DNA from 4 places in the Ruegeria sp. BB10 genome. Region 1 is predicted to be linked to each of the others. Evidence: riboswitches for the same ligand, from Rfam matches in the RefSeq annotation. Region 1 holds a riboswitch; each other region holds the start of a gene.
The links. A riboswitch is a leader RNA that binds a small molecule or an ion and turns the genes downstream of it on or off. The one in region 1 is predicted to bind cobalamin.
Positions count from the first base shown of each region.

Region 2: another riboswitch for cobalamin. It lies ahead of ACR3EP_RS07985 (DUF1636 family protein); the one in region 1 lies ahead of ACR3EP_RS20235 (DUF1636 family protein).
Region 3: another riboswitch for cobalamin. It lies ahead of ACR3EP_RS12325 (hypothetical protein); the one in region 1 lies ahead of ACR3EP_RS20235 (DUF1636 family protein).
Region 4: another riboswitch for cobalamin. It lies ahead of ACR3EP_RS08055 (CbtB domain-containing protein); the one in region 1 lies ahead of ACR3EP_RS20235 (DUF1636 family protein).

Region 1 is NZ_JBQFIW010000002.1:265,341-272,691, forward strand. It holds gene ACR3EP_RS20205 (AMP-binding protein) at 1-372, opposite strand, end outside; gene ACR3EP_RS20210 (polyamine ABC transporter substrate-binding protein) at 628-1,713, opposite strand; gene ACR3EP_RS20215 (RrF2 family transcriptional regulator) at 1,946-2,350, opposite strand; gene ACR3EP_RS20220 (GTP-binding protein) at 2,455-3,666, shown strand; gene ACR3EP_RS20225 (DUF1826 domain-containing protein) at 3,684-4,298, shown strand; gene ACR3EP_RS20230 (DUF6525 family protein) at 4,295-4,567, shown strand; cobalamin riboswitch at 4,733-4,939, shown strand; gene ACR3EP_RS20235 (DUF1636 family protein) at 5,042-5,398, shown strand; gene ACR3EP_RS20240 (ABC transporter ATP-binding protein) at 5,395-6,180, shown strand; gene ACR3EP_RS20245 (ABC transporter substrate-binding protein) at 6,199-7,146, shown strand; gene ACR3EP_RS20250 (FecCD family ABC transporter permease) at 7,148-7,351, shown strand, end outside.
Region 2 is NZ_JBQFIW010000001.1:1,568,329-1,575,679, reverse strand. It holds gene cobN (cobaltochelatase subunit CobN) at 1-2,350, opposite strand, end outside; gene cobW (cobalamin biosynthesis protein CobW) at 2,354-3,409, opposite strand; gene ACR3EP_RS07985 (DUF1636 family protein) at 3,406-3,795, opposite strand; cobalamin riboswitch at 3,879-4,087, opposite strand; gene ACR3EP_RS07980 (LysR substrate-binding domain-containing protein) at 4,160-5,044, opposite strand; gene ACR3EP_RS07975 (NAD(P)-dependent oxidoreductase) at 5,147-6,103, shown strand; tRNA gene ACR3EP_RS07970 (tRNA-Ser) at 6,148-6,239, opposite strand; gene ACR3EP_RS07965 (helix-turn-helix domain-containing protein) at 6,420-6,743, shown strand; gene ACR3EP_RS07960 (hypothetical protein) at 6,791-7,150, shown strand; gene ACR3EP_RS07955 (plasmid mobilization protein) at 7,281-7,351, shown strand, end outside.
Region 3 is NZ_JBQFIW010000001.1:2,379,827-2,387,177, reverse strand. It holds gene recR (recombination mediator RecR) at 308-901, opposite strand; gene ACR3EP_RS12340 (YbaB/EbfC family nucleoid-associated protein) at 966-1,310, opposite strand; gene ACR3EP_RS12335 (DNA polymerase III subunit gamma/tau) at 1,546-3,306, opposite strand; gene ACR3EP_RS12330 (protein-tyrosine phosphatase family protein) at 3,440-3,934, shown strand; gene ACR3EP_RS12325 (hypothetical protein) at 3,936-4,343, opposite strand; cobalamin riboswitch at 4,427-4,647, opposite strand; gene ACR3EP_RS12320 (alpha/beta hydrolase family protein) at 4,783-5,640, shown strand; RNA gene ffs (signal recognition particle sRNA small type) at 5,673-5,771, opposite strand; gene ACR3EP_RS12310 (bifunctional 2',3'-cyclic-nucleotide 2'-phosphodiesterase/3'-nucleotidase) at 5,811-7,351, opposite strand, start outside.
Region 4 is NZ_JBQFIW010000001.1:1,583,382-1,590,732, reverse strand. It holds gene ACR3EP_RS08085 (CaiB/BaiF CoA transferase family protein) at 1-676, opposite strand, end outside; gene ACR3EP_RS08080 (thiamine pyrophosphate-binding protein) at 663-2,282, opposite strand; gene ACR3EP_RS08075 (DUF302 domain-containing protein) at 2,362-2,820, opposite strand; gene ACR3EP_RS08070 (DUF1636 family protein) at 2,962-3,306, shown strand; gene ACR3EP_RS08065 (hypothetical protein) at 3,303-3,797, opposite strand; gene ACR3EP_RS08060 (CbtA family protein) at 3,865-4,563, opposite strand; gene ACR3EP_RS08055 (CbtB domain-containing protein) at 4,568-4,738, opposite strand; cobalamin riboswitch at 4,775-4,981, opposite strand; gene cobF (precorrin-6A synthase (deacetylating)) at 5,025-5,768, opposite strand; gene cobA (uroporphyrinogen-III C-methyltransferase) at 5,761-6,489, opposite strand; gene ACR3EP_RS08040 (cobyrinic acid a,c-diamide synthase CobB) at 6,486-7,351, opposite strand, start outside.

The DNA of each region.
Region 1 (7,351 bases):
AATACGATCGGAGTTATCATCCGGCGTGCCGACAATCGCCTTGTTCACGACATTTGGGTATTGGTCGTTCAACGAGCCCGCTGCATCGTCAATCGCCTGTGACAATTTCCAACGGGGGACTTTTGCAAGACCCACATCCCGCATTGATTTCAGAACAAGTCGGCCCAACCTTCTGCGCGGTGTTGCGCCAAACAAAAAAAGCAACCAACCGACTGCGCAAATCTGGTTTTGTCGTACCTGGTAACCAAAATCTGGGCTGGAGAGGTTTGAATTTGGGTATTCAGGCGAAGTCTCTGCTTGTCGATCCAAACACACGGCGATTGCGCACAGGATTTTTTCTAACGTACTCGCGCTGCCATCATTCGGTGTCATCTTACTTTTCCTGCCCCAAATTAGCTGTTTGGTCGCGATCCCTTTTCAAACCCTTGGTTTCCGCTTTGAAGCTAAGTCTTATTGCGTCGTCAGCCGGGGTCAAATGTGAAAAAAGCACAGACTGCGACCTACGACACCGGCTGGGGCCTTCTGCAAAGTGCATTGGGGCAAGGCAAGCTTTTCCCAGCCCCAACATTTTACACGTATCAGTCGTTTTGTGCTTCTTAGACGAATAGGTTAGCGTCAAAAGGCGACCTACACGCCAGATTTAACCCGCGTCCACATGCGCGTCACGAAACGCTGCATCTCAGCGTCCCAAGGCATCTTCATATAGAGGTTCTTCATCCCTTCTTCAGACGGATAGAGGCCCGGATCATTCAAAATCGCTTCGTTCAGAAACTCTTGCGACGCAAGGTTTCCGTTTGCATACCAAACATAGTTTGAAATTGCGGCCGCGTTTTCTGGCTCCATCAGGAAGTTGATGAACTTATGGGCCAGTTCCGGATGAGGGGCATCCGCAGGGATCGCGATCTGGTCGAACCACATGCCCGAACCTTCTCGGAAAGCGCTATACTCAATTACAATCCCGTTTCCGGATTCGGCGGCCCGGCTTCGGGCTTGCAGGCCATCACCTGACCAGGCCATTGAAACGCACACTTCACCGGTCGCAAGGTCCGAGATATAGCCTGTCGAATTGAATTTCCTGACGTAAGGACGAACCGCGTTAAGAACCGGTTCAGCTTTGGCGATAACATCGAGATCGCGCGTATTCGGATCCTCTCCGATATAGGTCAGGGCAGCGGGGATAAGCTCGGACGGAGCATCCAGAAAATTCACGCCACAATCGGACAGCTTGGACACGTACTCCGGGTTAAACAGCAGCTCCATCGAATCCAGTGGGATATCGTCACCAAGCGCCTCGCGAACTTTTTCGACATTCACAGCAATGCCCGTTGAACCCCACATATAGTTAACTGAGTAGCTATTCTCCGGATCGAAGGTCGCGGTTCGTTGCTCGATAGCATCCCACAGGTTAACCGAGTTGGGCAACTGGGCTTTGTCGAGCCGTTGGAAGACACCGGCTTCTATCTGACGTTGCAAAAACGTGCCCGAGGGAAACACAACGTCATAACCAGACTTGCCTGCAAGCATTTTGGTTTCAAGCAAGTCATTGGAATCGAAGTTATCGTAGACGACTTCGACCCCCGTTTCGGTGGTGAATTTCTGCAGCAGAGACTCGTCGATATAGTCAGCCCAATTGTAAACATAGACCTTTTCCTCGGCGTACAGCGCGGTTGTGAAAAGCAAGGTCATCGACGCAGCCGTCAATATTGATTTCATTGTGTACTCCTAGGGCTTTGCAACATGTTCCCGGTGGGTTGTGAGAAACGCGGTCCACCCGTCTTATGGTCATGAGGCAGATCCAACAAGCCCGAAGTTTAAGCTGAGCCTTACCAAAGGACGTACCCCCACCCTAGTTGGTGCAACCCTTAAACAGCAGGAATGTTGCACCCATAGCGTCAAACGATGTGGTGAGAATGAAGAGAAACTTGCCGCGATACTTGATCAGGTATTACTTGCCTCTGACTTCGGAGATGGTTGTCTCGCCGAGACGGTCGACTAGGCTTTGCTCGATCTCCTTCATGATACTCGAAACGCGACGGTGCAACGCATGTTCCACTGAACATTTGGGGGCATGGTCTTCTCTGCCAGAGGCGATCAGACTTTCGTCCAACGCAAGATACACATCCGCCAGGGTTATGCTGTCTGGTTCGCGTGCTAGACTCCACCCTCCTGCGTGGCCTTTTTCCGAAGTTAACAGACCCGCGTCACGAAGCCGTCCCAAGACGCGGCGTACCACCACCGGGTTCGTCCCTGAATGCTCGGCGATATCCGCAGATGTACGCTTACGATTCGGATCTCCGGCCATGTGGCCGAGCGTGTGCAGGGCGAGGGATAGGCGGCTATTGCGCTTCATTTGTCGTTCTTCTCCAAACAGATATCACACGTAACAATAACTGTTGCATTCGTCTAGTAACTGCGTAAGTTACGTGACTCTCAAGGCACCATTCGGAGCAACCCATGTCAGATACCCGACTTCCTGTCACCGTCCTTTCCGGCTTCTTAGGGGCGGGCAAGACCACCCTTTTGAACCGAATCCTGAACAACCGCGAAGGGCGTCGGGTCGCGGTTATCGTCAACGATATGTCCGAGGTGAATATCGACGCCGATCTGGTACGGGCCGATACCGAACTCAGCCGGACGGATGAAACTCTGGTAGAAATGTCGAATGGCTGCATCTGTTGTACCCTTCGGGACGATCTTTTGGAGGAAGTCCGGCGCCTCGCTGCGGAAGGACGTTTTGACTACCTGCTTATTGAATCCACAGGCATTTCCGAACCATTGCCTGTGGCAGCAACTTTCGATTTCCGAGATGAAGCGGGCGACAGCTTGTCGGACGTGGCGCGGCTCGACACCATGGTAACGGTTGTCGATGCGGTGAACTTGCTGAACGATTTCTCGTCCCACGATTTCCTACGAGACCGAGGCGAAACGATGGGAGAGGAAGACGAGCGAACTCTGGTCCACTTGCTTACGGATCAAATAGAATTCTCTGATGTAGTGATCCTGAACAAGGTTGATGATGCGGGGTCAGAAAAAGTTGATGCGGCCCGCAAGATCATCCGCAGTCTGAATGCAGATGCCGAGATCATCGAGACCAACCATTCGGAAGTTGCCGCAGAAAAGATCCTGGACACCGGCCTGTTTAACTTCGAGCAAGCCCATGAACACCCGATGTGGGCAAAGGAACTGTACGGCTTTGCCGGCCATGTGCCTGAGACTGAGGAATACGGGGTTGCGTCATACGTTTACCGGGCGCGACTTCCGTTCGTTCCCGAACGCATTTTGGACGTTCTCAACGGTGATCTGCCAGGGGTGATCCGGGCCAAAGGCCACTTTTGGATTTCGACACGCCCGGACTGGGTGGCTGAATTTTCACTCGCCGGTGCATTGTCCAGCGTCAAACCACTCGGCACCTGGTGGGCATCAGTTCCCGAAGAGCGACGCCCCGCACATGACAGCGCCCGCGCCTATATGCAGGCCCACTGGCAAGAGCCGTGGGGCGACCGCCGTCAAGAGATCGTTTTCATCGGTGCCGGGATCGACTGGCAAAGTTTGAAGGCACGATTGGACAATTGCCTTATTCCAGCAGTTACGGCGTCAGGGCCCGACAATTTGCCGAACCTGCCGGACCCCTTCCCGATTTGGCGCCGGGCAGAGGATGCCGCATGAACTTCGTTAGAAAGCCCGTGAAAGACAAGGTCACCGGTGTGAACTTCGCAGATGATCCGGCGGCAATCCGCACTTTTGCACAGCCAAACTGTGCCGCTTTGATTTGGCGCCGGCGAACCCCGCCGGATATGCAAAGCTGGCTTGACCAACTTGATCCCAAGGCTTTGCCAAGTGGGCGAGTCATTCTTCCACCAAGCGCCGTTAAGACGACCGTGGGGCAACTCTGCGATATCTCCGGTATGCCTAACGGGACTGAAAGAGCGTGGCTTCAGGATGATATCACTTCTCTGGCCGACATGTTCTGCGAGCTGATGAACGCCAACTTCCTGCGGCTGCGGCTGGATGTTGTCACCACCAATGCTTGCCGTAAATTTCATACCGATGCTGTCACCGCCCGGTTGGTCTGCACCTATCGTGGCACTGGAACACAATACGGCACCTCGACTGATGGAAACGATCCCGCGCTTGTGTTTACCGTTCAGACCGGCGCTCCGATCCTGCTACGGGGAACACTCTGGCCCGAGCGACCATCGTCAGGGGTGGTGCATCGCTCGCCTCCAATCGAAGGTACCAGTGAATCCCGTCTCGTCTTGGTTTTGGACCCAGTGGAAAATCCGGAAACCGAAGCATGAGACGTAACCTCGGGCAATGCAGCTTGCGCCGCAAGCATCGATCAACCGATCCGATGGATGTGTTTGACGGCCTTCCAGCCCCGTTGCGACAGTGGTTGTCAGAAGCGGCGTTGCCATGGTCCCCGGTATCCGCACGCCGCATCTGGTCAAAATCGCGGGCCAAGGGGCTTTCATCAGAAGAAACGCTCGCGTCACTCAGCCAGGCCGAAGCCCGAACGCTCGCGCGTGACCGGCAATCGACTGTTTTCAAATTAAATTCTCAAACATGAGGAAAAAATTGCCACCTCTAACACAGTATGCTGTCGCGACCCATGCGACACTGGGTGCCGCACTTGCAGCGAAAACGCATGCGGCAGATTTCGAAACCCAGAGCGTTTGAGTTCCGATCGAAAAGTTGTTGTTTCAAATCGTGATTGACATGGCCCCCAGTCTAAGACAAGCAAGGGCCAGATGGTTCCCGATGGTACGCCCAAGGGATGAAAAGGGAATACGGTGCGGTTCGCCACTTTGGCGCCAAATCCGTGACTGCCCCCGCAACTGTAAGCGGTGAGCGACGCCAAAATCCACTGGCCATTGGGCCGGGAAGGATGGCCAAGCATCGACCCGCAAGTCAGGAGACCTGCCATCACATGTTCAACCAACCCGGGGCGGGGCGTCCTGGAAGGAGGCTTTGATGGCACGTCTGAAACGTGTGTACATGATCGGCACCTTCTGTCCGCGCTTGGCTTCAAGCGGAGCGGACAATGCCGGAAACACCTGACCATTTCCTTCTGATCTGCTCGACTTGTACCGGCGCATTGCCTGTTGATGTCATGCGCAATGCGTTGACCGGCAGGTTGCCGACCGGGTTCGCAGTGCGCACCGTTACCTGCATGGCGGGCTGCGCGCGACCAACGACCGTCGGATTTCAGGCCGCTGGCAAAGCTCAGTACCTGTTCGGCGATATTGAAACTGCAGAAGATGTCAACGCGCTGGCGGAATTCGCACATCAGTACCGCAACGTCGCAGACGGTTGGACCAACGCGACGGACCGGCCGCAACCACTATTTGCAAAAACCCTTTCTCGTTTGCCTCGAATTCAATTGGAGGAGCCATCATGACGACCTCATCTTTTCTGGTTGCGCGTGATCTCGAATATTATGCGCTCAATGGTGACGTTCTTCTGCAAGGCGTCTCGTTTGAATTGGCCGAGGGCGCGATACTGGCAATTGCCGGTCCGAATGGGGCGGGGAAAACCACGCTTTTAAACCTTCTGTGCGGGGCAGCTGAGCTTGTGCTGGGCCAGGTATTGGTCAAGAAACGCAGCCTGAAACATATGCCCGCCATGGAGCGCGCCCGCATGATCGCGGTTGTGGGTCAGCAAGAGCAGCCGGATGGCAGGCTGTTGTTGCGGGACTATGTTGCCATGGGCCAGATTCCGATCTGGGCCGACCGTTCGGCGAATGAACATGCCAGAGAACTGAACAGAATTCTTGAGCTGACCGACCTTGGCGCGCTGGCAGACAAGCGCATGGCGGTACTGTCCGGGGGCGAACGTCAACGCGCGCATATCGCCCGGGCACTGGCACAGAACCCATCGTTGTTGTTCCTGGATGAGCCAACCAACCATCTCGATCCGGATGCCAAGGGTCGGATGCTGTCTCTGGTCGCCGAACTCGGCATCACGGTTGTGATGATTGTCCATGATCTTGTCATGATCCCGGAATTTGCCACCCACGTGGCGCTGATGAAATCAACGCGGCTGACGGGATTTGGCCCCGTGGCCGAAGTGCTGACCCCCGAGCGGGTCCGCGATACTTTTGGCGTTGAATACCTGTGCTTTCACCACGAAGGCCGCGTGATTCCAGCGCTGGATATCCGAAAATCCACAATCTCAACCTAAACCGAGGAACCTTCCCCAATGAAACACATCTGGTCCGTGGCGCTGGTCACAGCCATGGCAGGCGGCGCGTCCGCCCACGAGGTCACCGTCGACAACTGCGGAGCGCCGCTGGTGTTCGAAACCCAGCCCGAGCGTCTGGTTGTGCATGACATGAACATGACCGATATGGCCTTCGCGTTGGGCCTGCAGGACAAGATCGTCGGTCTGACCGGCATCACCGGCTGGTACAAAACCAGCCCGGAATTCGACACCCTGCGCGGTGATATCCCCGAACTGGCACCGAAATACCCAACTGTCGAAAACCTTGTTGCCGTGGAACCCGACCTGTTCTTTGCTGGCTGGTATTACGGCATGAAGCCGGGCGGAGATGTGACTCCGGATACGCTGGAGCCCTTTGGTATCAAGACCATGATCCTGACCGAAAGCTGTGTGCATCTGGACAAGGATCGCCCCGAAGCCAGCATGGACCTGCTGTTCAATGACGTCCTGCGCCTGGGTCAGGTCATGCACGTTGAAGACAAGGCCGAGGCGCTGGTCACGGGCTGGAAAGACGAACTCTCAGTGATCGAAGCGCAGACTGCCGACCTGGCGAAACCCCGCGTTTTCTTGCTGGACGGCCCGGCGGACGCGCCATTCACCGCAGGTAAGTTCGCCATCCCCGATGCTATGATTGCTGCCGCGGGTGGTGAAAACGTGACCCACGACATGGAAACAAGCTGGGGTCGAACCTCGTGGGAGGCGGTCGCCGCCGCAAACCCGGAATTCCTTGTGCTGCTTGATTATCAGACAGGCAATGGCGCTGCGGACACGTTCAAATTTTTGCAGGAACATCCAGTGATGTCGCAGACTGAAGCCGTGAAAAACGAGCGCTGGATCGGTTTGCGGTACGAGGAATTGACCCCCGGACCGGCAAATATCGAAGCGATTTCGAAAATGGCTCAGGCCATGCATCCAGGCCTCAACTGATATGGGCCGACTGGGCCTGACACTTGTGCTGGGGGCGGCCGTATTGGCCGCCCTCTTACTGATGTCCACCATCTATGGCACCACATCCATCCCTGTCACGGACACGGTCACGGCTATACTGCTGGGAACGGGGCTGAGTGAAGGAGTGATGTCGCCGCTGCACCGGATCGTCTTTGACCTGCGCCTGCCGCGCGCCTTGTTCGCG
Region 2 (7,351 bases), on a different contig from region 1:
CCGTGCGCATGGTGGCCGAGCCCCACAGGTCGACGATCAGGCCCTTGGGATAATCACCTTCCTCTTGCAAATGCCGCCGCACCAGCTCTTCGGCCAGCTTCACGCCTTGGGTATAGGCGGCGCGGGTAGGAACCGAGCGCGGATCGGTGGTATAGAGGTTCCGACCGGTAGGCAGCACATCCGACCGCCCACGATAGGGTGAGCCGGACGGTCCGGCCTCGATGCGTTTTCCCGCCAGCGCGTCAAGCAGAGCCCTGCGTTCCGCACGGGCGGAAGGAGCGGGGTCGAAATTACCGGTGACCTCAGGCGTGCGACCAAAGATGTGCAACCCGTCACCGAACTGGCTTTCCTTGATATCGCAGACAAAGCGGTCGATGCGAGTGATTGCCTCGGCAGTGCAGGTGGCCTGATCCAGACCCAGATCGCTTTCCAACCCGATGGCCTGCGCCTCATCCCGGATATCTTCTTGCAGGCGGTCCCGGCGCTTGGGGTCCAGCCCGTCGGCGTTCGAAAACTCGTCCAGCAGGGATTCCAGCCGCACCATCCTGTCGGGCGTGCCGCTTTCCTTCATCGGGGGTGGGATATGACCCAACGTGACCGCCCCGATCCGGCGCTTGGCCTGCGCGGCCTCGCCGGGGTCATTGACGATGAAGGGGTAGATCACCGGCAGATCGCGGATCAGCGCCTCGGGCCAGCAATTCGCCGACAGGGCGACCGATTTGCCGGGCAGCCATTCCAGCGTGCCATGCGCGCCGATATGGATCAGCGCATCCGCGCCCAACCCTCTGCGCAGCCACAGATAAAAGGCCACATAGCCGTGGCGTGGGGTGCGTGAGAGGTCGTGGTAATCATCCTCGCGCAACTCGGGCGTGCCGCGTTCGGGTTGCAGCGCGATCAGGGCCTTGCCACGACGCAAAGCGGTGAAATTGAAAGCGCCGTCTGCTAATGCTGGATCATCCTCGGGCCGTCCCCAAACGGTTTCGAGGTCCCTGCGCAATTCATCCGGCAGATCGGCCAGCGCCGCCAGATAATCCGCAAGCGGCCACGATACCCTTGCATCCATAAGGGTTTCGGTAATGGGTTGGGCGGGGGCGGTGTCGTACCCTTCGCCCTGCAGATCGGCCAACATCGCCTCGGCTGAGGCCAGCGCGTCCAGCCCCACAGCATGGGCCATCTGCCAGTCCTTACCAGGGTAAGTGGACAGCACCAGCACCGGGGTTTGATTGGCCTTGGGCTTGTCATGCAAAGCTAGCCACCCGGTCACCCGGTCGATGATGGCCTCGATCCGTTCATCTTCGACCCGGTGGGCAAATCGCGAGTATTCCAGATGTGGGTCACGTTTCCCGGGTTCTTTGAATGAGGCGATGCCCGCCGAAATCCGCCCGTCTACCTCGGGCAACACCACATGCATGGCAAGGTCGGCGGGCGAGAGGCCACGTTCCGCCTCGGCCCAGGCCTTGCGACGTGCAGTTGACAAAGCGACCTGAAACACAGGGACATTAGCCGCGTCCAGCGGAGATGTGCCAGACGCGCCCTTGCCCGAGAATGAAGTGGCGTTGATGATGGCCGACGGCTGCATTGCTACGATGTTTCCGCGCAACCATTCGGCGGCGGTTGGGGCTTTCAACGACGGCGCGAACAGGCCCACAGCCTCGAACCCGCGCGCGCGTAGGTTACGGATCAGGGCCGCGACCGGGGCGGTGTCCGCAGAGGTCAGGTAAGCGCGGTAGAAACTCACGAGAATGCGTTTTGCATCGCCCGTGAACGCCTTTTCCACTGGGATCACGCCACGGTCAGGGCACCAGGCGCCGCACTCGGGGATGGTTTTGGCCCCCATCACAGGGCCTGCATAAAGCCCCGCCGCCAGCGCCATTTGTGCCAGCGCGGCCTGCGCTGCAACTTCGCCGCCGGTATCGCACAGATGCGCCAGCCGCCGCAGAGTTGACACGGGTAGGGTGGAAAAGTCGTCCAACCGCGTATCTTCGCGCCCATCCGCTGGCAGGACAGCCAGCGCGATGCCCTTGTCTTGCGCCAGCGCCAGAACCTGCTGCAGGCCATAGGACCAATAAGGCACGCCGCCGATCAGGCGGATCAGAATGCCTTTCGCACCTTCCAGAGTTTGTTCGACGTAGGTATCGACGGACAGAGGGTGTTTCAGCGCCGTCAGATTGGCCAACCGCATCGTGGGCATCCGCCCCTCAGCTCCGCCACCGCGATGCCAGCCTGCCGCGAAAGCTCCGAGGTCGCTGTCCGAAAAGGACAGCACCACCAGATCCGCCGGGCTTTGGCCCAGATCGGTCGGGGTCTCGGTTTCCTCGAGCCCGTGGCTTTCGCGGAAGACGACGTGCATGGCTTACTCGGCGGCCTCGGTCACACCCACGAGGATCTCGCGGATCGCGGCCTCTTTGATGTCGTCATGTTCGGCAATCACCACCAGACGCGAGCGGCGCTCTTCGCCGGGTTCCCATGGGCGGTCGTACTGATGTCGCACGCGTGCGCCAACCGCCTGCACCAACAAGCGCATCGGTTTGCCCTGGACAGCGGCGTAACCTTTGACCCGCAGGATGTTCAGCTCATTTGCCAAGCGTTCGATATTGGCAACCAGTGCTGCCGGATCGGTCTGTTCCGGCAACTCGACGATAATGCTTTCGAAATCGTCATGTTCATGATCGTGGTGACCGTCGTGATGCGAGGGGCGGGCATCCATGTCATCTTCGACCGCTGCCTCAAGGCCCAGAACAACGCGGACATCTACAGCCCCCTCCGCGACCTCAACGACGGGCAGGGGACGCGGAGCTTCGGCCGCGATGACCTCTTTGGCTTTGGCAACGCCTTCCGGGCCAGCCAGATCGGGCTTGGTCAGCAGGATGATGTCGGCGCAGGAAATTTGATCCTCGAAAACCTCGGACAGGGGTGTTTCGTGGTCGATCGAGTCATCGGCCAGGCGCTGGGCGTCCACAGCCTCGACATTCGGGGCGAAGCGACCGGCGGCGACAGCCTCGGCATCGGCCAGAGCGATCACGCCGTCCACGGTGATTTTCGAACGGATATCGGGCCAGTCAAAGGCTTTCAGCAGCGGCTTGGGCAGGGCCAAGCCCGAGGTTTCGATCAGGATGTGGTCAGGGCGCGGTTCCAGCGCCATTAGGGCTTCGATGGTCGGGATGAAATCATCGGCCACGGTGCAACAGATGCAACCATTGGCCAATTCCATGATGTTTTCTGCGGGGCAATCGGGAATGGCGCAGGACTTCAGGATATCGCCATCGACGCCAACATCGCCGAACTCATTGACGACAACGGCCAGACGCTTGCCCTGCGGGTTCTGCATTAGATGTTTGACCAGCGTGGTTTTGCCCGAGCCCAGAAAGCCGGTGATCACAGTGACGGGGAGTTTTTCGAGGTTGCTCATTTCAGGGCTCCAATCGGGGGAATGCGGGCCGCACAGTTTTTGCGGAAATGTTCGGGACGTTCGCGCCATTTGACCAGACCGTCTTCGGCGGCGAGATACTTGGAGACGCCTTCGACGATGGTGTCGACATGGTCGATTTCGTTCAGGTTTTCGTACACAAAGGTCCAGCGGGTCGGTCCGCCGCGCAGCACTATGGAACAACCCTGATCGCAATTTGACAGGCACTCGACCGGCTTCAGCACGATACCTTCGGGCAAATCTGCGTCTTCCAGTGCCTTGTGCAGCAGGGCACCTGGACGTTGCGCATCGTCTTCAATCGGCAGGCCACGCCGACAGGTCGTGCAGACCAGCAGCTCGACTGGTGCAGTCTCGGTCACGTCTCTCATCCCCCCAAATCCTCTTTGCAGGGGACGGGGTTTCATGCGGGCCACGTCTGCACATGGACCCGACACCGGATCACCCCGTCCGGTTTCAACTTCGGGCGCTGGCAGGTCTCCCGGCTTGCGGATGTCGGGGCGTTTGCCCCGGCAGATGTCCCGCCTTCCCGGCCTTGCGGGCCAGTGGCATTGGGCACCCTCTCCGGTCACGGTCGCGGGGGCGGCTGCGTTTGACGGTTGCCCGCTGACGCATTCCCTTTTCATCCATCCGAAGATGGACACCAACGCATGCGACATGCGGCACGGGCAGGGGGCTTGTCAAGCACGAGGCGCATGGTGAAATCGTTCAAACCAAAAAAGCGACCAGCCTGTGTCAATCTGCGGCATGCATGGACAGCCGTTCCCGCAGCCAGGCGCAAAACAACCCTGCCGCAGCGGTCGGTTGCGCAGAGCCTTGTGTACTGATCAGGTAATGCGACTGGGCAAAGGGAATCGCAGGGCCCGCAATTGCAATCGGCGCAGCCTGCCGGATCGCATTCCTGGCGAACCGTTCCAGAACCGTTGCATAGCCCGCCCCGGCCATCACAAGTTGCAGTGCTGCGACCGAGGTGTCCACAGAATGTCGGGGCGGCTGGTCCGGAAGCGAGAGCCCGTTGGCCTGAAAGTACCGCGCCCAGTTATCTTCGTATCCAAGGATATGAATCAGAGGGCCTTGCCACAGTACGTTCAGGGTCGCGGGCGAGTCCCCGGCCCGGCATACCGGTACCAGCTTTTCATCTGTCAGCTTTTCGGACTGAACGCCGGGCCAATCGCCATAACCCAGCCGGATTTCCACATCCACATCGCCGGGGGCCACGCTGTCATTCCAGATGTGCGAGACAAGGCGTACGGGGATCTCGGGGTGGCGAGCGGTAAAGTCGGGCAGTTCCGCCGCGACCCAATAGGTGGCCGTCGATATCGCCGCACGGATTGTCAGGGTCTGGCGCGAGGCAGGGCCGAACAGGCTGTTGGTGGACAGGGCGATGTCGCCAAGCGCACGCCGCAGAGTCAACGAATAAGACTGCCCCAGCTCAGTCAGTTCCAACCGGCGGGCATTCCGGGTGAACAACTTTTGCCCAAGCTCGGCCTCAAGCGACCGGATATGCAACGAGACCGCCGTCTGCGTCAGGCCCAGCTCTTTTGCTGTGGTGGTGAAATTCAGATGCCGCGCGGCGGTTTCAAAGCTGCGCAACCATGTGGGGTTTGGAAGGCGATCCATATATCACCAAATTATTTTGACCATAATTGGCATTATTAATCATTTTCGTTTCTAACAGACAACACTGATACTCGGCCCGAATACGACCGTCAGGAGGGAAACATGAAAGTCGGATTTATCGGTTTAGGAAATGTGGGCGGCAAACTGTCCGGCTCGCTTCTGCGCAACGGGATTGACCTGACGGTTCACGACCTTAACCCCGATTTGGTGGCCGAGTTTGTGGCCAAGGGAGCCGAAGCCGCGGAAAGCCCGACGCAGATGATGCGGGACTGCGATGCCGTTATAACCTGCCTGCCGTCCCCGGCGGCCTCGGACGCAGTGATGCAAGATATGCTGCCCGAGGTCGGGCCGGGCAAGATCTGGATGGAGATGTCGACCACCGACGAAGCCGAGGTTAAACGACTGGGCGCCATGGTGATCGAGCGTGGAGGTGCGGCGGTGGATTGCCCGGTTTCGGGCGGGTGCCACCGGGCGGCTACTGGCAATATCTCGATTTTCGCCGGATGTGATCGCGAAACCTTTGAGCGGATTCTGCCGTTTTTAACCACGATGGGGCGGCGCGTGCTGCACACGGGGGAGTTGGGCTCAGCCTCGGTCCTAAAAGTTCTGACCAACTATCTGGCGACCGCCAACCTGATCACCTGTGCCGAAGCGCTGGTAACGGCCAAAGCGGCCGGGATGGATTTGAATACCACTTATGAGGCGATAAAGATTTCGTCGGGCACTTCATTCGTGCATGAAACGGAAAGCCAAGTCATTCTGAACGGGTCCCGCGATATCTCTTTCACCATGGACCTTGTCAAAAAGGACATCGGACTGTTCCAAGACGTCGCAGACCGCGCCGGAGTGCCCTTGGAAATCAACCCGGTAATGATCCGCATCTTCGACGACGGTATCGCCCGCTATGGTGAACGCGAACTGTCACCGAATATTATCAAGCGGTTGGAGGACGCGACCGGGCTGGATATCACGGCGCCCGGTTTCCCGACCGAGATGCACGATGATGAACCGGAGGAGCCGGGTTATGAAGTTATCCCACAGAGAGGTCAGGCCGAATAGCGCAGACTGCGCGCATTTGAAAACTTGTTAGATAATCAAAGAAGTGGAGGCGAGTACCGGAATCGAACCGGTGTACACGGATTTGCAATCCGGTTAAAAAGCAATGAAAAACATCGGGTTAGTGTTTCAATTTGCCCCGGGACATACTGCGAACAGATCGCGAATGTTTCAAATGCGGAATTGTACTGTCTAAACGCAACAAAGAAAAGACCCGTCACAGCGGCAACTGTGATCGGAGCCCAAATTTTCAAAGCCTCATCGCTTCCAGCAAAGCGTAGCACGTTATCGTGTGCCACCGCAATCGCGGGAGGCGCACATGCCTAAGCTCAATCGCTTTGAATGGCTGAAGGCTGTTTTACAGTGTGCAGACCTCAATTCATCAACGAAAGCAGTTGCCTCTGCGCTCTCCGTTCAATTTGCCAATGACAAGACGGGGCAGTTGAACCCTTCGCTAAAGACTCTGAACGAGTTCTTGGCGGGTATGTCGCTCGCTACCATCAAACGCTGCCTGAAGCAGCTTGTCGAGTTCGGCTGGCTGTTCCGTTCGGAAGGGCGCGGGGCCGGTAATCACACAGAATATGACCTTCGTGCTCCGGCAAAAATCATCCCGTTTCGCTCGAAGAAAAGGATGCATCGGTGAGCCTTTCAGGAGGGCGAAAGGGTTCACCTGTAACAGACAAAAGGTGCATGGGTGATCTTTCCTATATGACGATAGAACAATCTACAGAACAAAGCCCCGCGCTTGAACCGGATCTGCCGAATGGAGGACCATCCGGCTCGGCGCGCGAGGGCGTTTCGCGAGCCGTCTTCGTTTCGCGCCAATCTTTCGGTTGCCGCCAATGGGAGCAGTTCACCGAACGAATGTTTGCAAGATGGATCGATCGGGTTCTTCCGGAAACCGTTGTAAACGGCGAACGCGGCTACTGGCTTCCTAGGAGGTTCCCTCCGGCCAACAAAGATGATTGGCCAATGTGGCGAAACTGGCTCATCACCGAACGCTGGACCTTGTTAACATCATCAAAGCATGAGCTTCACCATGCAGTCTGAGCAAAGAGCAAGGCGACCCAGTTCTAGGTCTGCGACCTGCGAACCGGGACCTTGCGAGGGGCGGCAAGCCTCCCCTTCGAACCCCAACCAGACCGCGCAGGGCGCGGTCTCTTCAGAGAAGCAAGAAGCGGTGTTCTTTTATTGCTCCTCCGATGAAAAGGTGCTGATCCGACAGGCGGCGGCGGATCGCGGGCTGTCGAT
Region 3 (7,351 bases), on a different contig from region 1:
AGTCATAGCGATTGAAAATATGCCAACAAGATCGCTTTCATTTTCAACATTAAGCCCAACGGAAAAGTCTCCGTATGAACTGTTGAAAAGTGGTCCAGATACCGCCTGAGTTATTGTTCCAATTTGAAAGAAAGCGGCCATAAATAGATTGCAGAGTTTCATGCTAAATCTGGGTTCTTTCGTGGAAAGTGAATGGTATAGATCGGAGAATGCCCTTCCCCTGTCGGCTTTTGCAAGGTCGAACTCTTATCCAGTTTTGTATGTGTCCCGGCGCGGAACAATTTGTCTTTGCGATTTCGGAAAGTGACTACAACTCTTTCCGCGCCCTCAATGCCGCCGTAATCGTCCCGTCATCTAGATAATCCAGCTCTCCGCCAATCGGCACGCCTTGGGCCAGCGAGGTCAGGCGGACCTGTCCCTCCAACTGATCGGCGATGTAGTGGGCGGTGGTCTGGCCGTCGACGGTGGCGTTCAGGGCGAGGATGATTTCGGTGATCCCCTCGGCTGTCACGCGGTCTTTGAGGCGGGGGATGCGCAGTTCGTCCGGCCCGACCCCGTCCAGCGCCGATAGCGTGCCGCCCAGAACGTGATAGCGGCCTTTGAATACGCCTGCGCGTTCCATTGCCCACAGGTCGGCCACGTCTTCGACCACGCACAGCTCTCCGGTCGCGCGGTCCTCGCTGTCGCAGATGTCACAGATATCGGTGGTGCCCACATTGCCGCAGTTCAGGCATTCGCGGGCGGTGATGGCAACCTGCTGCATAGCGTCCGACAGAGGCGTCAGCAGCAGGGCGCGTTTGCGGATCAGGTGCAACACCGCGCGGCGGGCCGAGCGGGGGCCGAGGCCCGGCAGCTTGGCCATCAGATCGATCAGGTTGTCAATATCGCTGTTCGAACTCACCGAGGGTGCTCCTGCAAATGGGCCGGGCAGGGGCGCCCGGCCGATGATCCGTCAGGAGGGTGTATCAGAACGGCAGCTTGATGTCTGCGGGCAGGCCCATGCTTTCGGTCAGCTTCGCCATTTCGGCCTGTGCGCGTTCAGTCGCTTTGGTTTGTGCGTCCTTGATGGCGGCCAGGATCAGGTCCTCGACCACTTCCTTGTCGTCGCCGTTAAAGATCGATGGGTCGATGTCCAGACCTTTCAGCTCACCTTTTGCGGTGGCGGTGGCCTTCACCAGTCCTGCACCGGATTCGCCAACGACCATCATGTTGTTCAGCTCTTCCTGCATGTCGGTCATCTTGGCCTGCAAGTCCTGCGCGGATTTCATCATCTTGGCCATGTCGCCCAGACCGCCGAGTCCTTTGAGCATCGGTATTCTCCTGTGTATCGCTTTGTCGCCTAAATACGGGCGGTACCCGTGTGGCACAAGGGGGTGGGGTTGCTCCCGCCCGTCGTCAGGGTCTTTGAAAGACCTTTCCTCCCGTTGGGCCCGGCAGCGCGGGCAAAGCCCGCGCTGCCGGGCCCAAGGCCGCTCAGAGCGATCGGCGTCAGCCGATTGCCCGTGGCGGGCGCGGGAGGATTTCGGGTGTGTGTGTTGAAGTGGCTCAGTCTTCCTCGAACGGGTCCCATTCGTCTTCGACCTCGGGCAGGGCTTCGGTTTCTACCTTGGCTGCGCGTTGCTCAGGCGTTTCGATGCTTTTGATCCGCGCCTTCGGGAACTGGGCCAGAACCGCCTGCACCAGCGGGTGTTCGCGGGCTTCTGCCTTCAGTGCTTCCTCAGCCGCGTTTTCCTTTTCATAGATCGTCTCGCCGCCGCCTTCGTTGACGACAGTGACTGCCCAGCGGTTACCGGTCCATCGCTGCAGGGCGGTCCCCAGACGTTGCGCCAACTGGGCCGAGGCACGCTGGGTCGGTTGGAATTCGATACGCCCGGGTTGATAGGCTGCAAGCCGCAAAGACCGCTTGACCTCATCCAGAAGCACGCCGTCCCGGTTTGCGCGGATTAGTTCGACCACATGATCGAAGGTCGGATAGCGTGCCAGGGCGGCCTGCACATCCTGCGCCAACGCCGCGCTGGGTGCGCCGCCGCCCCCACCATGGGCGGGAGCTGCATAAAAAGATGCCACCGGCGCTTGCGTCTGAACCGCGGCATGCGATGGCGCCGGTATCCCGCCACCGGGTCCGCCATTTGGCGGTGGGGGCGTGTCTTGCAGACGTTTGATCAACTCTTCCGGGCTGGGCAGGTCTGCCACATGGGTCAGCCGGATCACTGCCATTTCAGCTGCCATCATGGCATTCGGGGCCGCCGAGACCTCTTCCAGCGCTTTAAGCAACATCTGCCACATCCGGGTCAGGACGCGCATCGGCAGGGCTTCGGCCATTTGTTGACCACGCGCGCGCTCGTCCGGCGAAACGGTGGGATCATTGGCTGCGTCTGGCGTGATTTTAACCACAGAGACCCAATGGGTGATCTCGGCTAGATCGCGTAGCACGGCCAGCGGATCGGCTCCTTCGGCATATTGCCCGCCCAACTCGGTCAGCGCGCCTGCAGCGTCCCCGCGCAGGATCATGTCCATAAGGTCCAGTACCCGACCGCGATCAGCCAGGCCCAGCATCGCGCGGACCTGATCGGCGCTGGTTTCACCCGCACCGTGCGAGATCGCCTGATCCAGCAGCGAGGTCGCGTCCCGGGCCGAACCCTCGGCTGCACGGGTGATCAGCGCCAGCGCGTCATCCGCGATCTGAGCGTTTTCCGCCGCCGCAATCTTGCCGAGCAGACCGATCATGTCCTCGGGTTCGATCCGGCGCAGGTCGAACCGTTGGCAGCGCGACAGAACCGTCACTGGCACTTTACGAATCTCGGTGGTGGCAAAGATGAACTTCACATGCTCGGGCGGTTCTTCAAGCGTCTTGAGCAGCGCGTTGAACGCGCTGGTCGACAGCATGTGGACCTCGTCGATGATATAGATTTTGTAGCGCGCGCTGGCGGCGCGATAGCGGACACTGTCGATGATCTCGCGGATATCGTTCACACCAGTACGGCTGGCGGCGTCCATCTCCATCACGTCAACGTGGCGGCCTTCCATAATGGCCACGCAATGTTCGCATTGGCCGCAGGGCTCAGTCGTTGGCTTGCCTTCACCATCGGGGCCGATGCAGTTCATGCCCTTGGCTATGATCCGTGCCGTGGTGGTTTTGCCGGTGCCGCGAATGCCGGTCATGATGAAAGCCTGCGCGATCCGGTCGGCCTCGAACGCATTTTTCAGCGTGCGCACCATTGCGTCTTGACCGACGAGATCGGCAAAGGTTTCCGGGCGGTATTTGCGGGCAAGAACCTGATAGGCGGGGCTGGGCGTGTCGTTCATATCTGCTCTGTCGGATTCGGGTTCCGATGCAGCGTAGAGACCCCTGCCGCCCGCGTCCACAGCAGGCTTGGGTGAATTTCGGTTTGCAGCACAATTTGCACGCCTTAGAAGCGAGTATTAGGGAGGGTCCGTAGTGAGCCAGTTCGCACTTCATTCAGTTCAGATTGGAAACGGCACCGTTGCCTTGTCGCCCCTTCCGGGGCGCGGTGGCGGGTATACGCGGGACTTGGGAATGATCCGCGACTGGCAGCCGGATCTTGTGATCTCGATGACCACCGAGGTCGAAATACTGCAAGAGGGCGCAAGCGGGCTTGGCGAAGACCTGCACGCACTCAATATCGCATGGGTGCATCTGCCGGTTGCGGATTTCGGTACGCCGCCTCCTGAGGTTGACGCGGCGTGGGGCAGTGTCAGCCCTGCGGCGACTGATATCCTGTCCTGCGGGGGGCGGGTGCTGGTGCATTGCCGGGGCGGCTGTGGCCGGTCCGGGATGATCGTGCTGCGCCTTATGGTCGAGCATGGCGAAGACCCCGAGACAGCGTTGGCCCGTTTGCGGGCGGTGCGGTCCTGCGCCGTCGAGACCGACGGCCAAATGGAATGGGCAGCCCTTGGGCGGACGCGCGGCTAGATCAGAGCGCCACCTGCCGCTCTGCCTGTGCCACCGGGTTGGGCGGGATCGCTGTGACCTCAAGCATGGCGCAGGGGGGGGTGGTTAGCATGCCTGCGGGGCGCATGGTCACATCCTGGCCGAACATCATATCTGCGTAAGCATCCAGCGACTCGAGGGGCGCATCCTCGCTTGTTCCACAAAAGACCCGGATCAGGTCTTTTTGTGCGCGAAACCGTGCGCTGCATCCTTGCGTGCAATAAGCCAGCTCAGTGCTGCCGTCGAACTCAAAATCAGGCGTCGTCGCAGGAACGACCGCGTCCATCGCCTGCACGATCGCGCGCGCCATCTGTGCCAGCGCCGGACAGGTTTTTCCTGTGCGTTGGCAAACGGTTGCGGTAAATTGGTGTGTCTTTGTCTTCCAGATCATATTGCGCCCTCCGCGCGTGGAACGGGGGCATGGATCAGGTGTGGCAGCGTGCTGACGACCTGCCCGGACACCCCTTCCGAGTTTCGGTTTCTTGTTCGATGGCAGGTCTCCTGACTTGCGGGTCGTTGCGTTGCCGACCTTCCCAGCCTTGCGGCCAGTGGTGTTTCGGCATTGCTCACCGCTTACAGTTGCGGGGGCAGTCGCGGCCTTGGTTCGTTCCGGTATTCCGGGCAGAACCGCACCGTGTTCCCTTTTCATCCCGCCCCGGGGACCGGGGACGAGAACCATCACCCAATCGCTAGCGGGTAGGGGTGACCTGAGTCAAGCCGCCTTTTGGTGGGGCAAAGTGGACGCGTGGTCATGCGGAAACAGGATTGACTTAGGGTGGCAAAAGATGCCGTTTGGGGTGGTGAACTAATCGGTTCAGATTGAGGGCGCCATGCTGGATACCGCACAAGCTGTTTTAACCGAGGATTTTCAGTTTCCTTCTGGTTCGACCCAACTGTCGGCTCGGTTGTACCTGCCGGTGGCGGAATCTGGGATCGCAGTGGTGATCCACAGCGCCACCGGGGTGCCGCGCGACTATTATCAGCATTTCGCACGCTGGTTGGCTGCGGAACATGGCATTGCCTGTCTGACCTATGATTACAGCGATTTCGGTCATTCGCAGAGCAGGCCATTGAAGTCAGCTCAGGCCACGATGGCGGATTGGGCGCTGATCGACATGCCTGCGGCTCGGGCCGAGATGCGCAGGCGATACCCCGACGCGCAGCACTGGAGCATCGGCCATTCCGTCGGCGGTATGCTGGGGCCGATTCAACCCGATATTGATCAGATCGACCGTATGATCTGCGTCTGCGCCGGGCCGGTGACTGTGTCGGACCATCCCTGGCCTTATCGGGCGTTGGCTTTGCTGTTTTGGTACGGACACGCGCCCCTGGCCGTAAAAGCGCTGGGTTACCTGCCGGGCAAGGCACTAGGATTCGGATCGAACCTGCCTGCCAGCGTCTATTGGCAGTGGCGCCGCTGGTGTACTGCGCCGCGCAACTACCTGCCCGAAATCGGCGTGTCCTTGCCCGAGGCCCGCTGGGCACAGTCAGACACACCAGTGGATCTGTTCAGCTTTGAGGATGACGATCTGGTTCCAAAGAACGCGGTCTGGCGGCTGGCTGATCTGTACGGGCCCAACGCACGCCGCCATTTGTTGTCTCCGGCCGAGTTCGGACTGTCCGAGGTTGGCCATATCGGTGCCTTTGCCCGGCGCAATTCGGCTGTCTGGCCACGGTTGATTGCCTAGGCCTGTTCGCAACAATTCAATGTCGGAAGTTTAAGTGAGAGGTTGGACATCGACCCAAGCGGGGCTCGTTGTGGCTGCTTCCTTCCGGACCTGACCAGGTTGGCGAGGCGCTCGCCCGCGCCAACCTCTCGGGGTCTGATATAGGCAACGGGCGCAGGAAACACAACCCGTCAGAGCGTCAAACGGATCAGCAAAAAGCCCTCATCGTCTTCTCCGACGACGTGGGGGTCATATTCTTCAAGCTCGGCAATGTGGGTTTGTGCCTTCGGGCCGGTTCTTAATAGCGCAGTCGCGCCCTGCATCGAGGCAAAGCCAAAAGGATAGGGCGCATACTGCAAGGGATCTTGCGGCAGCGCGCCGGACAGATAGTCCTGCAAGACGCGCTGAACAGGCAGGTTCGGCAGCGCGATGGGCTCGGCCTGATCAACAAAGGGAAAGTGACCCCCGCCATTGGCACGGTAACTGTTCAGCGCGACGACGAACCGTTGATCGGCCGCCATCGGTTGACCGTCAAAGCGAATGTTGCGAATGCGCCGGTTGACGGGGTCGATCAAGTGACCGCCAGCGTCGAACCGAGCCGGCTGAGAGAGATCAAATTGATAAGTAAGTCCCTGTATAATATCAAAATTATGCCCCGCCCTGTTGATGTCGACCAATGTGGTCTGATGTCCCGGCGTAATCTGGTTGAACACGCCTGCAGACATCTCAAGCCAGTAGCTGATCTGCTCTCCGGTGACAACTGCCGCCTGCAGCTCATTGGGAAACGCATACATGTCGTTGACATGGCGCAGGCATATCTGGCCGGGCGGGACGTCGGTGAAAAACCGGGGGCCGGCACGCCCCCCGAACTTTGAAGGCGCGGTCGCGGACAGAACAGGAAAATCCGCAAATGACGTGTCCTGCAGATAGGGCCGCAGGGCTGCTGCCTGGGCCGCGGCGGTCAGAATCAAACCTCTGTCCGGGGCGCAAAAACTGAAATAGCTGTGCAAATGCTGATCGGTCTGGCCAACGGGTTGCGCCGTGCGCCGCCGGGTTTCCGAATGGCCCCGGGCGAAAAGGCGCGCCAAAACAGGGTCTTCCTGGATAAGCTTGGGTGAGCCGTCGGGTTTGGTTGGGCATATCGAACGCAGACTGACGCGATGATCCTGAACGGTCCAATGGCCATTTCCCGCCCTGTCCAATGTCAGGTCGATCACCCCCAGAAATGACCCGGACGCACCGGGCATGACCACCGGCTTTCCGTGAACCAGACCCCGATTTGCATCGACGTGCTCAATCCCGTCATGTGTGTTTCCGGGCAGTGTCAGATGTGAATGCCCGGCAATCAGCGCATCAATTCCTTCGATACCGGCCAGCGGGATGACGGCATTTTCCAAACCCGTTTCCGGTTCGGCCGACCCTATCCCTGTATGCGCCAACGCAAGGATCAAATCGCAACCCTGCGCTTTCAGATTCGTCACTTTTTGTGCGGCGCAAGTCAGGATATCTTCGATGACGACCTTGCCTTGTAGCAGGTGTGCTTCCCATTTGGCTGTCTGCGGTGGCAGGACTGAGAACGCACCAATTTTCAGCGTAACATGTTGATCATAATATTTTATTTCTCGATTCAAAATCGCATGATCTTGCCAGCAGGAGGGGGCGTCTTGTCGGTGTGCATTGCTGCAAATCACTGGGCACGCAGTATCTGCAATCACACGGTCCAGCGTTTCCA
Region 4 (7,351 bases), on a different contig from region 1:
AATTGACGCCCTCGTTGATCAACCAGGCAACTTGTGAGTCGACCAATGCCAGGTCGATCTGCTGGCCTTCGCCGGTTTGATCCCGGTGGCGCAGAGCGGCTAGAATGCCAACGCAGGCATACATTCCGCACATCACATCAGCGATGCCAACACCCACCTTCATCGGTGCGCCTTCGGGGTCGCCGGTCAGCGACATGATCCCGCCATAACCTTGCGCCATCAGATCATAGCCGGGCTTGGACGCATTCGGCCCGGTCTGGCCATAGCCCGAGATCGAGCAATAGACGAGGCTCGGGAACTCCGGCGATAGCGTGGCGTAATCCAGCCCGTATTTCGCCAGCCCGCCGGGTTTGAAATTCTCGATCAGGATATCGGCATGCGATGCCAGCCGTTTGATTTCGGCCTGGCCTTCGGGCGTAGTGATGTCGATGGCGACGGATTTCTTGTTGCGGTTGGCCGACATGAAATACGCACTCAGGTCCGAGCGGTTGCCCTGAGCGTCTTCAACGTAAGGAGGGCCCCATTGCCGGGTATCATCGCCGCCACTGGCCGGGTTTTCGATCTTGATGACGTTGGCGCCCAAATCGCCCAGCAGCTGCGTACAGGTTGGCCCAGCCAGAATGCGGCTGAGATCCAGCACCTTGACGCCTTTCAGCGGCCCCTCAGATCCGGCCATCATATCCTCCACGCTCGATTTCTGCAGCGATGACGGTAAAGTGGTCGGCTTTGACCGCCTGCTCCAGCGCCGACCGCAGTTCTGCGCGGTTGCGGACGGTATGTCCATAGCCACCAAAGGCTTGCCCCATGGCGGCAAAGTCGTGGCGGTCGAAATCCACGCCCATATTGCCCATCTGACGCTGGCGCTGTTTCAACTCGATCAGCGCAAGACTGGCGTCGACAAAGACCAGAAAAACCGGATTGCAGCCCATCTCGGCTGCGGTCGACAGCTCTCCGGCAACCATCAGAAAACCAGCATCGCCCGAGAAACTGATGACCGGGCGGTCAGGCTCAGCCAGTTTCAGGCCAATGGCCATCGGTACGGCGCAGCCCATGGTACACAGGGCCGAGGATTGGATCAGCCCGCGTTCTTCGTGGCACTCCCACATCTGGCTCAGCAGGATGCGATGCGCGCCGCTGTCGGCGGTGGCCAGCGTATCAGCGGGCAGGGCGGCGCGAGATTCGGCGATCACGGCCGCCGGGCCCCAGTCATCATCCGCGGGGAAGGCCTGCGCTAGCGCGGCCTTAACTTGCGCGGGTTCACCACCCGGCCACGTCGCTCGGGCGGGGTTCCCCTTGGCGATGGCTTCTAGCGTCGCGCCCGTGTGGGCGACCAGATTCAACCCGGCTTGATGCATGTAATGATCGTTGACGACGGCCGAGATATCGATGACGCGCTTTTCCTCGGGGTCCCAGATCTCGCGCCAGCCAGGGCGCATTTCGATCGGGTCATACCCCAGACACAACACCAGATCGGATTGTTTGACCAACGGCACCAGATGCTTGTCGGCCAAGGGCGACAAACCTGCGCCGCCCAGGCACAATGGATGATCCTCGGGCACGACGCCCTTAGCTTTGTAGGTGGTCACGAAGGGGATGTTGAAATGTTCCAGAAACGCCTGCACCACATTGCGCGAGTCGTCATAAAGCACGTCCAGACCCACGATCGCGATGGGGCGTTCGGCCTCGGTCACCCAGCGGCGGGCTTTCTCAACACAGTTCCCTTCGGGCGCGACCGCAGCGGGTTTGACCAGACGGCGGCGTTTGCTCCCGGATACGCGCGTGTCCGCGACCGAGATCGGCACGTCGATATGAACCGGACCGGGGCGGGGCTGTGTGGCCAGCGAAACCGCTCTGTCAGCAACCACGTCTGCGCCCTGGGCCGTCAGCGTGAACGTGCCCTTGGTGATCGAGCGGTAAACCTGCGCGTGATCCATCACCTGATGAGTATAGGTCAGTGCCTCATCCGCATCGACACAGCCGGTCAGAACGATCATCGGCACCCGGTCTTGCAGCGCGTTGGCAACAACGTTGATCCCATTCATCGCGCCGGGGCCCAGAGTGGCCACCAGAATGGCAGGTGCGCCATCACGGTGGTGGACAGCCTCTGCCATGAAGCCGGCCGCGTTTTCGTGTTTGGTCAGGTGAAAGGTGATCCCAACCTGTTCCAGAGCATCCACCAGCGTCAGAACCTCTCCGCCTGGCATGCCAAAAGCGTGGCGGCATCCGGCCTCGTATAGTCTTTGGGCCAAAAGGTCAGCCGCGCGGGGGGAGAGGTCCTGCATTCGTTATGCTCCGAAGTTTTCGTTGCTCAGCAGATTGCGGAGGACGTAGCCAGACGCAAGCAGGTTCACGTCAGTGTGACTATTTGGCTGCGGATTCCGCCACTGACTGAAACTTTGTGTCAAGTTCTTGGGCAATATCGCGCAAAGGCTCTCCGCCGTCGTACACATAGGGGGCAAAGACAAAGCTGGGCGTTTTGTAGGACAGGGTGGCGGTGCCGTCGTCGTTTTCGGTCACGTAAAAACGAATCGGCGCTTCGATCATTGCACTGACAGAGGTTTCCAGAACGCGCACGGCATAGTCGTTGTTGAAGGCACCGATCACCAGATTGCCGGGTATAGTGATGCCACGGGCCGCAGCCGCCTTGGTCGGACCAGCCTGCGTGACCACGATCAACCCGTTTTCCTTCACCGCAGCCTTCGTATCCGCGACCAGTTCTTCATAGCTTTTGACGGTTGGATACACTGCCCAACCCGACAATGGTTCCTCGGCCCGGACAGGCAGGGCGAGAAGACAGAGCAAACCCAAAAGCGTGCGCATGACGGTGCCTCGTTCAATGTGACTGTCTGAGTGATGCCAGAAATCCGAGTTCCGCGCACGCACATTTCCGTGCGTATTCAGGATTGCGCCGACGTCTAGAAAGCCGCAGAAACATGCAAACCATCAAACACGAGGCCACACGTGGACCCGATACGCCTATTGATTTGCAGCAGTTGTGCGGGAACGCGTGACCGAGTGGCCGAGAGGCAGGCCGTGGATGACGCGCTGGTGCGTGCAGGGCTGAATGGCCGGGTCGTCATCTCGGATCACGCCTGTTTCAGTGGCTGCGCTGAGCCGACCGCATTGGCATTGCAGGCCGCAGGACGGGCGTCTTACGTGTTTTCGGGGGTCGATATCGTTACCGATGCCGAAGACATCGTCGCGACCTGCAAAGCCTATTTGGACAGTCCCGCAGGTTGGATCGAAGACGCCCGACCCTGCGGGCGACTTCGGATGTGTTTGCGCGCGCGGATACCGGCGCTTTAATCGACCTGAACGGTCACGGCAGCGCTGACCGGTACGTTGTCGACCGTCAGTGCGCTGTGGCTGTTTGCGTTCAGCGAAACCGAAACCTCGACCTCTCCCTTCGGAAGGTCGGGGATGTGTATCCAGTTGCCGTAGAGCCGGGCCAGTTTCTCGCCATTGATGTAAACATGCGCGTGGCCTTCGCCGTCTACGTCGGCTGTTGACGCGTTTTCTGGGGCAAACCGGAAATTCTGCGGCATGACGTGCAGGTTCCACCCGGCCATCGGGTCCTGGGTCAGCGCGATTGCAACGCTGGGGGCGTCCGCCCCTGCGGGCAGGTTTACCGTGGTCGAATGGTCATGGGCCATCGCTTCGGCATGCGCGCCGCCGTGATGGGACGGATCGCCATGATCGTGGCCGTCAAACGTGACGCCATTGGCTGCCGCCAGCACAAAACCAGCACCACCACCGAACACAAGGCCGATTGCAAAAAGGGCAAGTGAGCGTGCCATTTTTTCTTTCCTTTAGGGCAAAAAGAAACGCGCCGGGCAGAACCCGGCGCGTCATTATATGAGAGGATCAGGCCGCTGCTTCGACGCGTTTGCCTTCGCTTTGCCAGAAATACCCGGCAAAGGCACCGACCAGAACCCAGGCCACCAGACCGATGCCAAAGGCGCGAGCGGCAAACAGAGCGCCGATCTCGGTCGGGACGGGGCCGGTGAACACATCCGGTTCGGGCGCACCGATCAGATGGGGTGCCAGCAACAGGGCTGCTGCGATCACATAGCTGATCAGGTTGCCGCCAAACGCAATCAACCACAGCGCAACAAGCGCGGCACCAACAGTGGCAAACCACCAGACCTGTCGGGCATAGACGTCAGCCGCCGCTACACCAGGCACCTCTGGTGCCAGGGTAAAGCCAGGCGCTAGATGAAAGGCGATGAACCCAGCCAGACCCCACAGCACGCCGGTGCGGCCATCAATCGTGTGGCCCTGGCCTTCGGCCACGGACATCAGGGCAACCATCAGCAGCGCGTAACCGGTATAGGTCAGCATGGTGAAAATGACGCTCAGCGCGTCGCGGGTCAGTTCCGAAAACATGCCCGGCAATTCGGGATGCGCCGAAACGGCCTCGGCCCCGAAGTGCACCAACTCACCGGATTCGTACAGCTCTGCGTGCAGCAAAACAGGTTGTACAAAGACCAACTGCAGCAAGGCGGCTATCAGCCCCGCTGCAGCACCAGCGAACAACGCGCTGGTCAGTATACGACTGAACATGGACTTAGTGGCAGGGGAAGCCGGTCGCGTGGCGCACGTCGTGTGCTGCGTCATGCAGCGCCGCGGCCTGTACGTGACCGGTCAGGGTGATGATACCCAGACCCAGTACCACCGCGAACATGACCGGAAGGATACCAGCGCGCGAGGCGGATGCTGTTTGCGTTTGTGTTGCCATCTTTTATTCTCCTTTGCCGCCGCACCCGACGGCCGGTGTTTCAATTGTCGCCTGGCAGGTCTCCTGGCTTGCGGGTCGATGCCTCTGTTCGCCTTCCCCCTGAGAACAGGAGTGGCTGGTTGAACAGGGGCTCTCCGCTTACAGTCGCGGGGGCGGCTGTGGATTTGGCTGCCATGGCAGTCGCACCACATTCCCTCTTAGCATCCGGATGTCTCCGGCAGGACCAGACGCGTTCATTTAGCCTCTATGGTGCCGCTGGTGCAATCGTCATTTGCGACCTTTTAGGTCAGATCACGCGCTTTTTCAGCAAATAGATATCCATGATCCAGCCATGATCGGCACGTGCCTTGGCGCGGGTGTCCAGAATCTCCTGCGCCACATCGGTCAAAGCGCCTTTGATCAGGATTTCCTCTTTCATGCCGACATAGGCACCCCACCAGATGTCATAATCGGCCATGTCCAGGGTTTGAAACGAACACTCGCCATCCAGCATTACTGCTACTTTCGAGGCATTTGCCGGCCAGCCTTCATCCCTGATCCGCCGTCCCGTGGTCACAACATAAGGCGCGCCCAGATCATTGATCGGGATGGCGTGGGCGGCCGTCAATGCCTGCAGCGCGGTGATGCCTGGGATCACCCGTGTCGTGAGCTCAGGGTCCAGCCGCGACGCGATTCGCAACGAGCTGTCATAAAGCGACGGGTCGCCCCAGATCAGCAGCGCCACTTGTCGCGCATTCGGGTGGGCCGCAATCGCCTCGTGCCAGCGCACTGCAATGGCATCATGCCATTCGTCGACCCCGCGCAGATAACCATCATCGGCCCGACGCTTGGGAATGTCGAAATAGGCGATCTGCGGCGGAGTGTCAGTCACAGCTGCAATGATCTCTTCGCGCAACCCGGCCAGATCAGCCTTGTTCTCGCCCTTGTGCGGGATCAGGATCAGGTCTGCATCGCGGATGGCATTTGCCCCTTGCAAGGTCACGTGATCCGGGTTGCCAGTGCCAATTCCGATTAGAGACAACTCAAACATTGTCGAACTCTGCCAACGGGCCATACAGGATCAGCGCCGGGGCTGTGCCGATCTCGGCCTCCAGCTTTTGCGACAGCGCGCCAATTGTTGCACGGTGCAGGCTCTGGTCGGGAGTCGATACGGATTCGGCTATCAGGGCTGGTGTTTCCAGCGGCAGGCCATGCTCATGCAGCGCATTTACCAACAGGGGAAAGGTCCGTTTGCCCATGAACACCACAGTCGTTGCATCCGGATCGGCCAGCGCGGGCAGGTTCAGATCTTCGGGCAGTTTACCACTGACATCGTGGCCAGTGACAAATTGCACCCGCCGCGCAGTCAGGCGTCGTGTCAGGGGTATTCCTGCTGCCGCCGCCGCCGCAACCGCCGAGGGGATGCCAGGGATGATTTCATATTCGATCCCGGCCGCACGCAGGGCAACCAGTTCTTCCTCCAGTCTGCCGAACAACCCGCCATCACCAGATTTCAATCGCACCACGCGAGCACCGGTCTTGGCGTAATCCACCAACAGGCGGCTTACGTGATCCTGCTTGGGTGAGGGTCGCCCGGCCCGTTTGCCCACGCCCACCAGATCTGCATCGTCATGCGCATGACTTAGGATCGGGCCGCTGCTGAGGTCATCAAACAGCACCGCATCTGCTTTTTGCATCCGGTCGACTGCTTTCAGGGTCAAAAGATCAGGATCGCCGGGGCCGGAACCTATGAAGGATACGAAACCGCTCATGCCGAGGCCTCGGCGATCAGGTGAAAGAACGTACCGGTGACGTTCCCGCGCACCGAACCTGTTTGCGGCCCTTCAGCACCTTCAGCATCAAACACCCGCGCCAGCGGTGCGTCCGGCTGTTCTACGATCGAAGAATAATGGAATTCATGCCCCCGCAGAGCCGTGTCGGCTGCAAAACCGGGCATCGGGGCCAGCAATTCTGCGCGCCGATACCCCAGATTGAACTTGCGCTTTTCATACGAGGTCACCAGCCGCAGCAGGCCTGCCATCTGATGTCGCTCGCCCTCTTTGTCGATCAAGGCCTGACCCAGCGCCATGTATCCACCGCATTCTCCATGCACGGGTTTGGATTCAGCGTGTTTGCGCAGTCCGGTCTGGAACGTGTCGGCGGCAGCCAGTGTGCCCGCATGCAATTCCGGATAGCCACCGGGCAGCCAGACCAGATCGGCATCGGCAGCAGGTGCCTCGTTCGCCAGAGGTGAAAACGGCAGAATTTCTGCACCCGCCGCGCGCCAACCTTCCAGCAAATGCGGATAGGTAAAGGAAAACGCGGCATCGCGGGCCAGCGCAATCCGTTGCGCCGGAGGGCGCGGTAGCGCGGCTGACGATGGCCCATTGGGGCCTGAGGAAGCCGCCACCTTGAACGCCTCAAGATCCACATGTTCGCGCAGAAACGCGGCATAGCCGACAATTGCGCTTTCCAGATCAGGATGCTCGACCGCCTGTATCAGGCCCAGATGGCGTTCCGGCAGGGTCAGATCACCGCGCCGGGGCAAAACGCCCAGAACCGGCAGACCGGCGCGCTCCATACCCAGACGGGTCAGACGCTCGTGCCGGGGGCTTGCGCAACGGTTCAGGATCA